Regions from separate parts of the Paenarthrobacter sp. 10N417 genome, predicted to be linked through region 4. Evidence: riboswitches for the same ligand, from Rfam matches in the RefSeq annotation. Region 4 holds a riboswitch; each other region holds the start of a gene.
The links. Region 4 has a riboswitch for cyclic di-AMP ahead of AC1DCM_RS13875 (hypothetical protein). Riboswitches for the same ligand answer to the same signal wherever they lie in the genome.
Positions count from the first base shown of each region.

Region 1: another riboswitch for cyclic di-AMP. It lies ahead of AC1DCM_RS09380 (C40 family peptidase); the one in region 4 lies ahead of AC1DCM_RS13875 (hypothetical protein).
Region 2: another riboswitch for cyclic di-AMP. It lies ahead of AC1DCM_RS08635 (NlpC/P60 family protein); the one in region 4 lies ahead of AC1DCM_RS13875 (hypothetical protein).
Region 3: another riboswitch for cyclic di-AMP. It lies ahead of AC1DCM_RS17915 (aggregation-promoting factor C-terminal-like domain-containing protein); the one in region 4 lies ahead of AC1DCM_RS13875 (hypothetical protein).

Region 1 covers NZ_JBFTIL010000006.1:97,230-101,409, forward strand. The annotation lists gene AC1DCM_RS09370 (iron-dependent transcriptional repressor DtxR) at 1-210, shown strand, start outside; cyclic di-AMP (ydaO/yuaA leader) riboswitch at 395-624, shown strand; gene AC1DCM_RS09375 (M23 family metallopeptidase) at 631-1,461, shown strand; cyclic di-AMP (ydaO/yuaA leader) riboswitch at 1,606-1,769, shown strand; gene AC1DCM_RS09380 (C40 family peptidase) at 1,774-2,505, shown strand; gene AC1DCM_RS09385 (NlpC/P60 family protein) at 2,605-3,357, shown strand; gene AC1DCM_RS09390 (HNH endonuclease) at 3,587-4,087, shown strand; gene AC1DCM_RS09395 (NTP transferase domain-containing protein) at 4,130-4,180, shown strand, end outside.
Region 2 covers NZ_JBFTIL010000005.1:236,129-240,308, reverse strand. The annotation lists gene AC1DCM_RS08640 (FAD-binding protein) at 106-798, shown strand; gene AC1DCM_RS08635 (NlpC/P60 family protein) at 886-1,656, opposite strand; cyclic di-AMP (ydaO/yuaA leader) riboswitch at 1,660-1,828, opposite strand; gene AC1DCM_RS08630 (copper resistance CopC family protein) at 2,003-2,626, opposite strand; gene AC1DCM_RS08625 (NCS2 family permease) at 2,740-4,180, shown strand, end outside.
Region 3 covers NZ_JBFTIL010000015.1:77,802-81,981, forward strand. The annotation lists gene AC1DCM_RS17905 (response regulator transcription factor) at 1-413, shown strand, start outside; gene AC1DCM_RS17910 (sensor histidine kinase) at 417-1,910, shown strand; cyclic di-AMP (ydaO/yuaA leader) riboswitch at 2,045-2,202, shown strand; gene AC1DCM_RS17915 (aggregation-promoting factor C-terminal-like domain-containing protein) at 2,208-3,038, shown strand; gene AC1DCM_RS17920 (MerR family transcriptional regulator) at 3,224-3,982, shown strand; gene AC1DCM_RS17925 (pyridoxal phosphate-dependent decarboxylase family protein) at 4,012-4,180, opposite strand, start outside.
Region 4 covers NZ_JBFTIL010000010.1:18,420-22,599, reverse strand. The annotation lists gene AC1DCM_RS13890 (alpha/beta fold hydrolase) at 1-413, shown strand, start outside; gene AC1DCM_RS13885 (DUF6480 family protein) at 562-837, shown strand; gene AC1DCM_RS13880 (ATP-dependent DNA ligase) at 943-2,010, opposite strand; cyclic di-AMP (ydaO/yuaA leader) riboswitch at 2,421-2,571, shown strand; gene AC1DCM_RS13875 (hypothetical protein) at 2,574-3,953, shown strand.

The DNA of each region.
Region 1 (4,180 bases), on a different contig from region 4:
GATTCCCGCGTAGTAGTCAGCCGGCTTGCTGAACCCATCCAGGTTGAGCCCGAACTCCTCACCCAGCTCGATGAAGGCGGAATTCGTCCAGGCGCAACTGTCTCCTTGGAACGGGTGGGGGAGTACATCTCCGTCCGCGTTCCCGGTATTGAAGGAGCACTGGAGCTGCCTCCCGAGGTAGCTGCGCACGTCTTCGTCGCTGTCAGCTGACCCTAAGGCGTGTCAGATCTCACTTTGGGGCGGCTGGCGCGCGTGTGACCTGCGGATTCCTGCGACTGGTGATATGGGGGCGTCCACAACACGGTCGTTTGGGAAGATAACGAATTTATTACTGCGGGCTTTAATCACCTATAGTTATCTACTAGCGCCGATACCAAAGCGTTACCTGATCTGGAGCCGAGCTCTGCCAGCAGATCAGGTGTGTCATCAACTACTGGCAGAGGCGGGGGAACCACAAGCGGCTGCCTAAAGAAGCAGCCTTGGGGTGAAGTCCGCAGCAGAAGTGCCTACTAACGCAAGTCCTTCCGGGGATACCTGTGTGCCGTTTGCGCTTCGTGCGGACCGGGTCTTTGAACTCTCTGACCCGAATCCGACAGCTAACTTCGCAGGCTTTCCAGAGAGGAACAGAGTTTGACATCGCAGAACGTCAGGGGCCGTCGCCGCGCGTCCGGCCCCGCTGCTGAGCTGCGGCCAGCCCGCGCCGCAATGGAGATCCGGCCACGCGACACCCCGCGTCAAGTGCGCCGCCGCAAGAGCCCATTGCGCCAGGTAGCCGACTTCGCCGCAGCCAGTGGTGTCGGGCAGAAGGCCGGAGTCGCGCTTGCCGCCACCGGACTTGCCCTGACTGTAGGCCTGCCTGCCACAAGCCCCGTCATGGCCACATCCGAATCCGGCCAGGCCGAGGCGGCCCTCTCCGTACCGGGTGGCAGCCAACCCGAAGTTTCTGCGGCAGCCTCTGCCAAAATCGATTTCAGTCGCGCAGCAGTCGCTACCGCCGCTGATCCTGACGGCAAGCTCAAGCAGTTGCTGAGCGCCCAGTCAGCGGGGAGCATCCAGCGCGCATCCTCACTTGGCACGCTGGGAAGCCCTCTGGACAAGCTGGTCACGGCATCGCCGTTTGGCTACCGCGTCAGCCCCCTTACGGGCGGCACCGGTGACTTCCACCGGGGCCAGGACTTCGTAGCCCAGTGCGGTACTGCCGTTCACGCCGCAGCCGCAGGCAAGGTCACGTTCGCAGGCTGGCATGAGTACGGCGGAGGCAACCGCGTCGTGATTGACCACGGCAACGGCCTCGAGACCACGTACAACCACCTGTCGTCCTTCAACGTCAAGGTGGGCCAGACTGTCAGCCGTGGCGATACTGTCGCGCTGAGCGGCACTACAGGCGCATCTACGGGTTGCCACCTCCACTTCGAGGTCCAGGTAAACGGTGAAGTCGTAGATCCCATGGGCTGGCTCTGAGCCAGTTGATGGTTGTCTATCGCATTCATGACACGCCCGTGACCAGAATGTGACATTCACGAATATCTGTTGTACCGTCTAAAGCGCATCGGCTTTTTAGGGGGCCGATGCACTTGAGTGGATTGCCTAGCTCTGCCACCACTCGAGGTCCGTTCGCAAAAATCGTCTGGCAGGGGCGGGGGAACCAATTTTGGCCTTCGAATCAGAAGGCCTTGGGGTTAAGTCGCAAAAGCTTCCTTGAAGCCGCGCGGCCGGATGACTCCCATCCGAATCCGACAGCTCACCTCGCAGGCATTGGGAGAGGCTACCTTCGTGTCATCACGCACTACCCCTGCGCGCCATCGCGCCGAATTGGTTCGTACGAACCCGTTGAACACCCTTTCCAGGGCTGTCTCAACCAATGCAGGCACCGTAGGCCGCCAAGCCGCCGTTCTGGCTGCAGCCTCGGGACTTGTTCTCAGCGTTGGACTCCCGGCCCAGGCCGCTGACACCGACGTTTCCAAGTCGGAATCCTCCAGCACCCAGCAGTTGGTCGCCACCGCAGTTGTTACCGCTGAGCCCACGGCAACCGTTTCCTTCGAAAGCCCCGTTGTGGCTACCAAGGAAGCCCCCAAGGTTCAGCGCGCCTCCCAGCGCACGCAGGCAGCCGAAGGCCAGACGGGCGACACCCTCGCTGCCCTGTCCTCCACGGCCAAGGATGCCGCATCCAGCGCGGCAGCTTCCGGGCTCGCAGCAATTGCCTACACCGGCATTGGCCACCCCTATGTCTGGGGCGGCACTTCCCCCAACGGCTGGGACTGCTCTGGATTTGCCCAGTGGGTCTACGCCCAGGCCGGCATCAGCATCCCCCGGGTCAATGCCTGGACGGCCATGAAGCCCACCAGCACGCCGGCCCCCGGCGATCTCGTCATGCAGAACGGCGGAGCCCACGTGGGCATCTACGTCGGCAACGGCATGATGATCAGCGCGCTGAACCCCAGCCAGGGGACGCTCCTGACCCCGGTCGCAGCCACCGGCACATCCTCGTTCTTCACCCTCCGCTAGGAAAATCCCATTCGGGGTAAGCCAGCATGCCCCCCAAGTGCTGGCCGCCCATAACCCGCGTGCGTCCCCACCGTGCGCGGATACGAAAAGAGAGTAATCATGACCAGTGCAAACAAGGTTGCACGGCATAGAGCTGAGGCCCCCAAGACCAGCTCACTTGCCGTCATTGCCAAGGCTGTCAGCGACAACGCCGGTGGCGTTGGCCGTCAGGCAGCAGTGATCGCAGCTGCATCAGGCCTTGTCCTGACCAGCGGCGTGGCTGCAAATGCTGCGGATACCAATGTCCAGCGCGAATCCACGTCTGCGTCCACCCTTGATGTGCAGTCGGTTGCCCAGGCCACCATTGCTGCGGATTCCAGCGTTGCCATCTCCTACGAGCGCCCCGTGGTCAAGACTGTCGAAGCCCCGGCTCCCGTCGTCGAGAAGGCACCTGCCAAGGAAGCTCCGGCTGCCGGCGGCACCGCTACTTTGGCGGTCAACACGGATAACTCCGCGGCCAAGGCGCCTGCTGCATCCAGCGGCCTCGGTGCAGCCATCGCTGCAGCGGCCTACGCACAGCTCGGTGTCACACAGGACTGCACCATGCTGGTGACCAACTCGCTGGCCGCCGTCGGTATTCACTTCCACGATTGGCCGGCCGGCTACCTCTCCCTCGGCCGCACGGTCAGTGCAGCTGAAGCGCAGCCCGGCGACCTCGCTTACTACGCCAACGGTGGCTACGGCGGAATGGCACACATCGCTGTTTACGTCGGCAACGGCATGGCAGTCCACGGTGGATGGAACGGATCCACCACGGCACTGTTCAGCGTGAACGTTGGCTCCGGCCCCGTTTTCATCCGCGTCAACGGCTGATCAAATACTCCACAGAACACCCCGAGGCTCAGGCCGGCGGGGTGTTCTGCTTTAACGAGCAAGGTGTCCCGCGCATGAACTTTCGCCAACACCGCAGGTGAAACGGCAGAAAAATTCGTTGATATGGCATATGAGTGCTTACCCTTGTGTTGTCGATCCACAGCCCGTACAAGCAGAGGGCAGCCGGCCCTCGTGCCCCTGACGGGTGCGGCCGTGAAGAGGTACGTGCATGCGCACACTCGTTCTGAATGCTGGATATGAACCGCTGGCGGTAGTAACCTTCCGCCGGGCGCTGGTCCTTGTGCTGACTGGAAAAGCTAGCGTGGTGGCCGAAGGCGACGAGCCTGTCGTCGGGCCACAGGAGATTCTCGGAAGACCATCCGTGATTCTTCTCAATCGCTACATCCGGCCCCGGTACAACAAGATCACTGCCGTGAGCCGCCGCGGGGTACTCCGCCGCGACGGCCATCGCTGCGCCTATTGCGGGAAAACAGCCCACACCATAGACCACGTCCACCCCAAATCCAGGGGCGGCGCGGATTCCTGGGAAAACCTGGTTGCGGCGTGCTTGAAATGCAACAACGCCAAGAGTGACCACACGCTCGCCGAGATGGGTTGGAAACTTCGTTTCAAACCTGGCGTGCCCACAGGAACCATGTGGCAGATCAAAGAACTCGAGAAACCTGCGCCGGACTGGGACCCGTTCCTGTTGCCGGAATCCGCCGCCTGATCGATTTCTGTTGTCCTCCCGCTGTCCGGGTACTCTGGGCGGATGGAGTTCAACGCCGTGATTCTGGCGGGTGGCAGGGCCACCCGCCTCGGT
Region 2 (4,180 bases), on a different contig from region 4:
GTGTCCCAGGACACAATCCGGCCATTTATTTGCGGCCGCTTGGGGAACACGGACGCGATCCCACGCGCTGCCGAAAGGCACACACGTCAAGGAGGAACCCAAGCAGTGTCACTCACTCCTGATTCCGTCACGGAACGGACTACCACCGTGGTGATCGGTACCGGCCTGTCCGGTTTGGCTGTTGCCAGCGAGCTCAGCCGCTATGGCGTAGGTTCCATCGTGCTGGATGGCTTTGGTACTTTGTCCACCACCGGACCATCGGTCCATACGGGAATGCTCCAGCGCTGCGACGCAGCGGACCCCGCGGCAATGCAGGAACGCAACGAGATCCTGCGCCACTTGCGCAACTACGCCGCAAGCCATCACCTGGATGTCCGCACCACCACACGCGCTGTTCGTCTGGACTTCCTGGGCGGCGACTCGTCCCAGCAGCTTGGATATGGACTCGCAGCAAGCCTGAACACGGCCAGCCAGAGGGCTGGGCTGGGCGTTTACGGCCCGCTTGAATCCACCCCACGGCAATGGGCCGTGCATACAGCCACAGGAGTTCTTCTGGCCGACCACATCGTGGTGACGCGCTGCGCCCAGAGCCAACTGCGCCGAATGCTTACGGACTTGGGAATCGCCATAGGCCAGAACCTCGTGGCAGCCATGCGTGCCGTGGGAATGCACTTGGTAGGCGTGGGGGAACTCATTACACCCACGCCCAAGGAAGTACTCCGGCAAGCCAAGGCAGTAGGGCAAGCAATCTCAGCCAAGGTGGCTCTACCAGCTTCGCCGGGCATCGCCCTGGCTTAGAAACGAACAAAAGTTAACTCAGAAGGCCGGTGCCTCCGAAGACGTTAGTCCTCGAAGGCGCCGGCCTTTTGAGTTGGAGCGTGAAGCTTAGGCGCCAGCGCGTACGTACGTGATGGGGCCGGTTGCGGTGAGCCAGCTGATCGGGTGGATGCCCGTCTGGTTGCCGTTGATGCCACCGCTGATGGCCTGGCCGTTGCCGATGTAGATGGCTACGTGGCCGGACTGGACGATCATGTCACCGGGCTGGGGGTCGCTGACAACCTTGCCGTAGTTCAGGAACTGCATGGGTGCGAGGTCGCCAACCGGGATGCCTGCGGAGCCGAGGGCCCGTTCCACCATGGCGGTGCAATCCTGCATGATGCCGATCTGGGCGTAAGCCGAGGCAACCATAGCGGCGTTGACGCCACCAACAGCCGGAGCCGCAGCAGCAGGCGCGGCTGCCACCGGAGCGGTAGCCGTAGTAGTTGCGGCGGCCTTGACAGTGGCCGCTGCTGGGGCCTGCTTGGCAACCGGAGCCGGAGCAACGGGTGCCGGCTTTTCAATAACGGGAGCCGCAACGGAAGCAACCGCAGGGCGCTCGAAGTTGATCGTGGCCGTGGAGGCGGCCGTAACAACCTTGGTGGGACCCTCAGTGACGGTCTCGGCGACCGTAGCAGGGCTGGAGTCGCGCTGAACAGGGGTCTCTGCTGCGTGGGCAGCAATGGAGCCTGTCAGGACGAGGCCTGAAGCTGCTGCGATGACAGCGGCTTGGCGACCTGCGCCGGATGCGTTGCTGGCAACAGCCTTGGAGATGGAAATGAACGGATTAGGACGTACGCTGTCCGCCTTACGACGGCCGCGAAGAATGCGTGAAGACATGAAAGAGCCTCTCCCGATGCCTGCGAGGTTAGCTGTCGGATTCGGATGGGAGTCACCCGGCCACTATCCCCCGCTGTGCAGCGGAAGCTTCGTGACTTCACCCCAAGGCGCGCTCTGAAAGCGGGCCAAAATGGGTTCCCCGTCTCTGCCGTAGGTTTGTCTGCGAACGGATTCCGGACTGTGGCAGAGCTAGGCAATCAGCCCGGAAATGCCCGTTACGTGGAACAGGCACAAGTACAACCGTACGGGAAGATCACTTCAAAGTCACATTTACGTAACGAGCAGTTCGTTTTTGGCGTGTCGCAGTGACCGTTTCGAGATCTTCGCAAGTATGTAGAAAACCCCGTTATTCCGCGGAATTTTCGTCATCCGGCTCGTTCGGAGCCGCCAGCTTCTTCCGGGCTGTAACAGCGAGGAAGATCACGAGACCGATTGCCACGACGGCGAGGCCAACAATGCTCCAGGGGAAGGGTTGGGAAACTGCCGGAGCGGGCTCACTATTTTCGGTACCGGGCGCTGCCGTCCCCGCCGTCGGAACAGCCGCCGAAGCCGATGGGGAGGCGCCTGCTGAGCCGCTCGCCGTCGTCGTGCTTGTTCCGGAAACAGTGAACTTGAAGGTTCCCTCAATCGGGTGGGAGTCTGAACTGACCACGCGCCACACCACCGTGTATTCGCCAGCCGGAGCGCCCGGACGCAGCTTCTGGACAGCCATGTTGTCGATGATCTCCACTGCGCCATCTGCCCAGTTTTCGCCCCCAGCGGTGACAGTTACGCCCGAACCGATGGCCAGTGGCCGGTTGTTGAACGTGATCGACACCGACGCCGGCACTTCAGCTACCCGCGCACCGTTGGCCGGAGTTGTTGATTCGGCGACGTCGTGCGCGGAGGCCGGAGCGGCGCCCAGCAGCAACGCGGAAGCGAACGCAATAGCGGCTACGACGGCGGCCAGAAGCGGGCGGATGGTACGCATGGGGCGGTTTCTCCTAGTGTTGGCTTCCTTACAGACTAGGCGAATCGTCCCGGCACCCCGCATCGGCGGGCATAGGATTTGAGAGCAAACTCCCCCGATCCCCGGAGACCTTCATGCTGAAACAAGGTTCTGCAATCGACCGCTACTTCAAAATCTCCGAGCGCCGGTCCACCTACTCGCGGGAAATACGTGGCGGCTTCGCGACCTTCTTCGCCATGAGCTACATCGTGGTGCTGAATCCGCTGATCCTCTCCGGGGCAGACTCGAGCGGAGCATCTCTTGGCTTCACGGCCGTAGCGGCAACGACTGCATTCGTGGCGGGCATCCTGACCATCCTCATGGGCGCCTGGGCCAAGCACCCCTTCGCGGTGGCAACCGGGCTGGGAGTGAACGCGTTCGTGGCCGTGACCGTTGCCTCCCACCCCGGGCTGACGTGGCCGGACATGATGGGGCTGGTGGTGCTTTCGGGTGTCACCATGCTCATCCTGGTACTCACCGGATTCCGCACGGCCGTTTTCAGGGCCGTCCCGGAAGCCCTTAAGACGGCAATCGTAGTGGGCATTGGCCTCTTCATCGCCTTGATCGGCCTTGTGAACGCCGGCTTTGTCCGGCGAATTCCGGATGCCGCAGGCACCACTGTCCCGCTCGGCCTGGGTGTGGAGGGCAAGTTGATGGGTTGGCCGACGTTGGTGTTCGCCGTCGGCCTGATCCTGACCATCGCGTTGGTAGTGCGCAAGGTCCGCGGCGCAATCCTGATCGGCATCGTGGTGTCTACCGCCCTGGCCGCCATCCTCGAGTTCACGCTCCACATTGGTCCCAGCTTCGACGGGAAAAACGTCAACCCGCGTGGCTGGTCCCTGGTGGCCCCCACACTTTCCGAATGGGGCGCTCCGGACCTCTCCCTGATCGGCAAAGCCAACCCCTTTGGGGCCTTTGAACACCTCGGATTTGTGGCTGCTGCGCTGTTGGCGTTCGTGATCCTCCTCAGCATCTTCTTCGACGCCATGGGCACCATGGTGGGCCTGGCCAACGAGGCCGGAACCGTGGACGAGCACGGCAACATTCCCAACGTGGACCGCGTCCTGCAGGTTGATGCCCTGGGCGCAATCGTTGGTGGCGGCGCGTCCGTTTCGTCCAACCAGATCTTCGTTGAGTCGGGCGCGGGCATTGGCGAAGGTGCCCGCACCGGTCTGGCCTCCATTGTCACGGGCCTGCTCTTCCTGGTGGCCATGTTCTTCACGCCGCTCATCAACCTGGTCCCGTTCGAAGCCGTTGCACCTGCGCTGGTGGTTGTGGGCTTCATGATGGTGTCCCAGGTTGGCAAGATCGACTGGCAGGACTGGGGCGTTGGCATTCCCGCGTTCCTGACCATCGCACTCATGCCGTTCACGTACTCCATTGCCAATGGCCTCGGCGCAGGCTTCATCTCCTACGTCCTGATCCGCACTTTCCAGGGCCGTGCACGTGAAGTCCACCCCTTGATGTGGGCAGTGGCAGCCGCCTTCCTGCTGTTCTTCGGCATCGGAACTGTGGAGGAGTTGTTGGGCGTCAAGT
Region 3 (4,180 bases), on a different contig from region 4:
TAGGTCTTGCCGCCGGCGGGGACGACTACGTCACCAAGCCCTTCAGCATGGAGGAAGTCCTCCTTCGCCTGCACAGGCTCGTCCAACGTTCGGGCGTTGCCGCCATGGACACGGCGGAACTGGTGGTGGGTGATCTCACGCTGAACGTGGATACACGGGAAGTCTCGCGCGCCGGCGAAGACATCCAGCTCACGGCAACGCAGTTCGAGCTGCTTCGTTACCTTATGGAGAACCCCAAGCGCGTGGTCAGCAAGGCGCAGATCCTGGACCGCGTCTGGGACTATGACTTCGGCGGGCAGGCCAACATCGTGGAGCTCTACATTTCCTACCTGCGCAAGAAAATCGAAGCCAACCACCCGCCAATGATCCACACCATCCGTGGCGCCGGCTACGTCATCAAGCCTGCGGACTGAATCTTGTCCACCCTTTCAGGAGTAACCCGCAAGACCCAGCGGAACTGGCTCAATCCCACCACCTGGCATCTGCGCACGCGATTGGTCCTGGTGGCCATGGCCTTGCTGGTAGCGATTTGCGGGGCAGTCGGAGTGGTGAGTTACGCCTCCATGGACATGTACTTCAACAAGCAACTCGATAAGCAGCTGGAGCAGGCGTCAAGCCGCGCGAATGACTTCGGCAGGCCGCCGTCGAACTTTCCCTCAAGCGGGCGGCCAGATCCTCTGGAGGCCCGCGGCCAAGGTGCCGGTACCCTCAACGCGAGGATTGACGGTTCCACCGTCATTAACTCCGGCCTGCTAAATTCGAATGGCCGCCGCGTCGCACTTTCGGCAGAAGACAAGCAGGTCCTGCTCTCACTCCCCCGTGACAACCGGCCTGTGGACCGTTCATTGTCCAACGGCGACTACCGGCTGGTGGCAGTAAATACCACCTACGGCGACGTGATTGTGACGGGCCTGCCGTTGGCTGATAAGCAAAATGCCGAGGCCTCGCTGGTATGGACCATGGTGTTTGTTTCCCTTGGCGGACTGGTGCTGATCGGCCTTGCCGGTACCGTCATCATTCGCCGGACCATGCGGCCGCTGGAGCAACTATCGGAGGTTGCAACCAAAGTATCGCGCCTTCCCCTCGACGCCGGTGAAGTGGCACTCGCTGTGCGCGTACCGCCGTCGGCCTCCCATCCTGGAACAGAAGTAGGCAGCGTTGGCCACGCTTTGAACCAAATGCTCAACAACGTTTCCAGGGCCCTGGAAGCCCGTCAGGAGAGCGAAACCAAGGTCCGGCAGTTCGTTGCGGATGCCTCCCACGAACTGCGGACGCCGCTGACCGCCATTCGTGGATATACCGAATTACTCCGCATGACGGAGAACTTCACGGACGACGGCCGGAAGTCCCTGGCACGCGTCCAGAGCCAGTCCGAACGCATGACCACCCTGGTGGAGGACCTGTTGCTGTTGGCGCGGTTGGACGAAGGCCAGCCATTGAAGGTCACGGATGTGGACCTTACCCAGTTGGTGATCGAGACCGTCAGCGACGAAAAGGTGATGGCACCGGATCACATCTGGAAGCTCCAACTCCCCGACGAGCCCATCACGGTACGCGGGGACGCAACCCAGCTGCATCAGGTGCTGGCCAATCTCCTGTCCAACGCCCGCAAACACACCGATCCAGGTACCACAGTGATCACTGGCGTCGTGCTCTCCGCGGACGGTACCGCGGTGGTCACGGTCACTGACAACGGGGCTGGCATTCCGCCTGAATTCCAGGGCCATGTTTTCTCGCGTTTTGCCCGCGCTGACGCCGCGAGATCAGGCTCTGAAGGAACCTCCGGATTGGGCTTGTCAATCGTCGAATCAATCGTCCAAGCGCACGGCGGAAGCGTGGCAGTAACGTCCAAGCCGGGGTGCACCGAGTTCATTCTGAGACTCCCGTCAGTTTCGAACGAACACGTATAACGAATCAGGCAACATGACGCGCCGTGACCGTGATCTCTGTTACCCAAATGTGACTTAAGCCGAAACCTCCTGTACCTTCGAAAGGGTGGGTCGCCCATAGTTGGCCCACACCCGGGATGCGCCGAGCTCTGCCACTTCCCGGAGTTCCGTTCTCATTCGAGGCAGAGACGGGGGACCCAGAGTCTCCGGGCACAGTACTTTCCTTGCCCTTGGGGTGAAGCCGCAGCTACGCGCGCGGCCGGATGACCTCATCCGAACCCGACAGCTAACTCCGCAGGCGCTGAGAGGTAATCACACATGTCTGAATTCAACGATCAGACGCGCCCTTCCGCGCGTCACCGTGACGAACACAACGCTCCCCTGACCAAATCGCAGTCTGTTCTGAAGACCGCTGCCCGCCGCGGCAAGACCGGTCAGCGCATGTCCGTTGTTGCAGGAGTCGTTGCCGCAGCATTGGGCGTCGCATCGCTTGGCCAGGCCGCAAACGCCGCATTCAACCTCCCGGAAACGAGCCAGGCATCCGAGACGCAAGCCACGGCCCAGGTCAGCAACAAATCAGCGGAAATCTCTGCGTCCCTGGATGCTGCTGCCAAGAAGGGCGCCGGCGATAGGGCCGCTGCAGATCAGGCAGCAGCAGCTGCACAGGCCGCTGCCGAGAAGGCTGCCGCTGAGAAGGCTGCGGCCGAAAAAGCCGCCGCCGACCAGGCAGCAGCCGCACAAGCCGCCGCCGAAAAGGCTGCCGCTGATGCAGCCGCCAAGCAGGCTGCCGATGCCGCCGCTGCTGCAGCCGCAGCCGCAGCAGCTGTTCCCAAGGCCGTGGACGATCCCGCTGCTGCCAAAGCTTACGCCGCCAGCATCCTCGCCAGCTACGGCTGGGGTCCGGGTGAAATGACTGCCCTGAACACACTGTGGGAGAAGGAATCCAACTGGCGGACCACCGCGACCAACGCGTCCAGTGGCGCCTACGGAATCGTGCAGTCTCTGCCAGCTTCCAAGATGGCAACTGCCGGCGCCGACTGGGAGACCAACTACCAAACCCAGATCAAGTGGGGCCTGAACTACATCAAGGAACGCTACGGCTCCCCCTCGGCCGCCCTCGCCTTCCACTTGGCCAACAACTGGTACTAAGCCAACTCAATAAGCAGGTTTGAGCCCACCCCAGCGGGCTCAAACGTGCAGGGCCTGATTACCGCCCCGTTTTCCGCCGTTCGCAGCAGTGATTACTGCAGCTGACAGCGGGAACGGGGCGGTTTTCGCGTTTCAGGTGGCGACGGCTTGCACCTCACGTAACGTCAGGACTTAGCGTTGTGCCCATGACGGGAACAACAGGAACCGGACCGTGGAGCATCGGTGAACTGGCCACAGCATGTGGCGTCAGCGTGCGGACGCTCCACCACTACGACGAGATCGGGCTGCTGTCCGCAAGCCAAAGGACATCATCTGGTCATCGCCGGTATTCGGAGAGCGACCTGCGCCGCCTATACCGGATCAGATCGCTTCAGATGCTGGGGCTTCCGCTCGCTGCCATCGGCAAGGCGCTGCAAACGCCCGAGGATGATCTGGAGTCTCTTCGAGGCCTCCTCAAAGAGCAGCTGGTCCATGTGCAGGAGCATGCCCAGCAACTCCAGGCGCTCCAAAACCGTTTGGGCGAGCTGTTGTCACGCATGGACGGACACGCCATGCCCACCCCTGAACAATTCATGTCAACGTTGGAGATGATTACCGTGCTCGAAAACAACTTCACAGCCGAACAACGCCAGCAACTCGCGGACAAGCGGGAAGAACTCGGCGCAGAAAAAGTCGAAGCCGCCAAGCAGCAGTGGGCCGTCCTTGTGGAAGAAGGACTGGCGCACGTGGAAGCCAACAGGCCCGTCACGGATCCTTCCGTCCAGGAATGGGTGCACTCATGGGACGGCATCGGTTCCATGTTCCACTCGAGTGAGGACACCAAAGGTGCAGCGCGTGCAGCCTGGCAGGAAAACAGCAAGGCCATCAGCGCCGGCCTGCCTTGGAGCGCTGAGCAGTTGGCCGGGCTGATGGCATATTTGGAAAAGGCGCGCTCGGCCCGGTAACTGGACTGTGCCTATACTTCCGGTTCGGCCTATGCTTCCGGTTCGGCCTCTGCCGCACCTCGAACGGCTGCGATGGAGGCAGCGACGTCACCTGCGTCGGTGGCCCAGTTGCTGACCGAAATCCGGAAGATGTCGCGTCCTCGCCATGAGGAACCTGACATCCACACAAGCCCTTCGGCCATGAGCCGCTGGGTGACG
Region 4 (4,180 bases):
CTCAGCAGCTGGCGCTCATGGGCCCTGTGGTGGACTCCCGGCACAAGAACGTGGCCCGGCAGTCGCTGGCCCTGTTCCTGGATGGCCTACTCCGCGAAAGCCCATCGTCCAACTGGATTGTGGTCACGGACTACCTGCAATGTGGGCCGCGCTGGTACCTCACGGAGCTGCCCGTGATGATGAAGTACCCGACGGAGAAGCAGCTGGCCAAAGTCCGAACTCCCGTGCTGGTGCTCCGAGGGAGCCGCGATCACGTCGCGGGGCCGGACTGGGCTCTTCGCCTCTCGCGGGCAATTCCTCAAGGGCGGCTGGTGGAGATCCCGGGCGTGGGCCATGTTGCACAGCACATGCGCCCCAAGGCCGTGGCGGACGCTATCAGGAGCTTTGTCGCGGCGACATCCCGGCAGAGTTAGGTGTCCCGCAAGAGTTAGGCGTCCCGCCGGAGTCATGCACTAGTGCACGACGGCGAATCCCGGCATGGGTGCCCCTTGTTGGGTTTGCGATCTGGAGACTAGGCTGGCCGGGCAAGCACTATAGTAAGTTTGCTTAGGAAGGGCGACCATGACCAGCTATGACCCAGAGGACGATCCCCGGACCTTCGGCGCCTCGGGCGCAGCCGAGCCGGACGACACCGCGGGCGACACTGCCGGCGATCCGGATGATGTCCACACCGACCCAGACATGCGCCAGGACGAAGAGGACGATCCCGCAGCTTCCGCCAACCCCGACCCCCTGGATGGCAACGTCACAGGACTTGAGCCTGGGGGCGGCGTACCCCCGGGCGAAACCCCGCCTGCAGAGGACAGCATGAGCAGCGACCAGGGGCACGAAGAGTAGGTCGTCGCCAAGCCGCTGTTACGTTGTTGGGCAACAACGTATTAGCGGCTCAACGACTTAACAGCGGTCCAACAACGGAGAACCACAACCGAGGACCAACCAAGGCTACGGCAGTCTCAGGATCTCCCCGAGGTCGTAATCAGCAGGCTCTTCGAGTTGCGAGTAAGTGCAGCTCTCCGGAGTCCGGTCCGGCCGCCACCGACGAAACTGGGTGGTGTGCCGGAACCGCTCGCCCTCCATGTAGTCGTAGGCAACCTCAATGACGAGTTCCGGCCGGAGGGGAACAAAGGAGAAGTCCTTACCGGCGCTCCACCGGCTCTGTGCGCCCGGCATTCGAGAACCTGTAGCTGCCGCGTCTCCTTGATCGGCCCACTGGCCCCAAGGATGTTCGCTGAATTCCGTCTGATACGGCTCAAGTTCGGCCACCAGGCTTTCGCGCTTGGCCATGGGAAATGAAGCCACCACCCCCACGTGCTGCAGCTGGCCGGCGTCGTTATATAGCCCGAGCAGCATCGACCCCACAACCTTTCCCGTTTTGTGCCACCGGAATCCAGCCACCACACAGTCCGCGGTCCGTTTATGCTTGGTCTTGAACATGACGCGCTTATTCGGCTGGTACGTCCCCCCGAGCGGTTTGGAAAGTATGCCGTCAAGCCCAGCACCTTCCAGCTGCACGAACCACTCCTGCGCTTGATCAAGTTCTGTCACGGCAGGCGTTACGTACACGGGCGCCTCAGCCTTGGCCATTGCCTTCTCCAAGGCGGCTCGACGCTCCGAAAACGGCTTGTCCATGAGGTTCTCCCCGCCCAGGGCAAGGATGTCGAATCCAATGAAGGAGGACGGTGTCTTTTCGGCAAGCATCCGCACACGGCTATCGGCAGGATGGATGCGCTGCTGAAGGCCCTCGAAATCGAGCCTGTTGTCAGCTATGAGGACGATCTCGCCGTCGATCACGCATTTGTCCGGGAGGTTCTTCTGAAGGGCTTCCACCAACTCGGGAAAGTACCGCGTCATGGGACGTTCGTTGCGGCTGCCCAGGATGATCTCGTCACCATCTTTGAAAACGATGGTCCTGAACCCGTCCCACTTGGGCTCAAAATGGCCCACATCAGGGATCGACGGAACGGACTTGGCAAGCATGGGCGAAATGGGCGGCATCACTGGGAGGTCCATACGACTATGTTCTACCTGCCAGCCGCGGCGGAAGCTAGTCTTGGGCGATGGATATCTTGGCCGTTCTAGTGGCTGTACTGGCAGCACCTGCCTTCATTGCGGCCCTTTGGTTCTGGGTCTCGCGACAGAACAGCAAGGGGAAAGTCCGGCGCGGCGCCGCGGGTGGGATCCTGGGCGTGGCGGACGAAATTTTCCGACCCGAGACCCATTACGCACACCAAGTCCAAAGGATCCAGCAAGAGCTGCCAGCCCCGGCTCCGGCCCCGGAGCCTAAGTCCTAGCGGACCTTCGCGCTGGAAGGCGTCCCGCCCGTTACATTAATGTGACTTTACTATGGCGCTCATGTACGGTCTAAGAGCGACCCGTATCTCCGCTGGGCCGCTTCCGGGTTGACGCCGAGCTCTGCCGCAAACCGGGATCCGCCAGACTAGCGGCAGAGACGGGGGACCCAGAGTTCCCGGGCCTGATTTTCCATAGGCCCTTGGGGTGAAGCCGCCATGTGCGGCCGGACGGCCTCGTCCGAACCCGACAGCTAACCTCGCAGGCGTTGAGAGGCAACCACCATGTCCCCAACCATGGATCAGCCGCGCCGCGCCCAAATAGCGCGCGAGCGTACCCAACCAACCGGACGCCGTCGGGCCCAACCCAGCGGATCCTCCACCAGCACGCCGGAAGCAGAAACAGGTTCTACAAGCACGACGCCGGAACCCGCCACTGCTTCTGTTCCCACCTCTGCGGCGCCCACCACGCGCGCAGCCGCTCGCGCGGCAGAGCGTGAACGGGCAGCCCAAGCTGTAATCGCTCCTCAAACAGCTCCGGCAGAAACTGCCCCAGTAGACTCCGCTGCTCTGGAGCCGGCTACGGCTGCGATTCCAACAGTTCTGGCGCCCACGCCGGTCGCTCCCGAACCGGCTGCAGATCCCGAGCCCGCCACCGCTGCCATCCCGATGGTGGCTGCTGCTGCACCCACCCCCGCCGCGCACGAACCCGAGCCCGCCACCGCTGCCATCCCGATAGTGCAGGCGCCCACGCCCGGCCCTGGGGATCCGGTCACAGCTGAAATTCCGACCGTTGCCACCCCTCTTCCCACGCCTGCGGCTCCGGCATTTCCTGCTTCGCCGGCACAGGCGAAGAGCCCTGCCCAGCTCGCGGCAGCCGCCACCGCGGCAGCTGGTCTCGCAAGCCGGAAAGCCCTTCGTGCCCAAGCATCCGGGAGCGGGACAGCCCCTTCCGCGACAACGGTTGCCGAGTCCCCGACGGGCGTTGTCCCCACGTTTGGAGCGTCGTCCTTCAGCCACGAACCACATGCAGTCCTCACCAAGGCCGCCTCGGTCAAGACAATGGGCCAGCGCATGGCAGTCGTCGCTGGGGCATTGGGCCTGGTATTGACCGTTGGCACCATGAGCCGGGCCTTCGAGCTTCCCTTCTTCGGGCAGGAAACACCGGCTCAGGAAGCCAGTGACGCAAAGACGGGTGGCGACAGCAGGCAGTCAACCTCGGCCACCCCCGCACCCAGCTCGTCCAGCTCTACTGCATCAGCGTCGTCGGCGACCAGCGAGGCCGGACAGCCGGCAACTGTTGCAACGCAGTCGTCAGAAGAGGCACCCGCTCAGGGGTCGTCGTCGTCACTTCCGACTCCGCAAGTTTCACTCGCGGATCCCGTTTGGGTCCCTTCGTCGGCCCCGTCGGCTGTTGTTCCTGTGCCGGGCGTGACAACTCCTGTCCCAACCCAGCCGGCCCCGAGCCCGGTTCCGTCGGACACGGTTACCACCCCACCCGCCACAACGACGCCCAGCCCCACGGTTACTCCGACGCCTACTCCAACCCAGACTCAGGCACCGAAGCCAAAGCCAACCGGAAATCCAAATGCCACCACGCCGTCAAGTGGTTCAGCCTTGGACCTGGACGGCATACTTGACGGCGCCACAGGGATCTTGAAGTGAGCACACAACTTCCCAGGACCAGCAAGCACGTCGGATGGCACGGCCGGTACTGCAGCAGCAGCCGCACTGCCACCTTCCGCAATCGGATGGGCCGTTGGAGCTGCCAACGGCTGCGTCGGGCCTAAGGAATCACAGCTACAGCAATCACGGTAACAAGATGAGGCAGGCACCCGCGCGAGTGCCTGCCTCATCTGTTCCGTCTCGCTTTTTGTTTCGTGTGGCTCTTG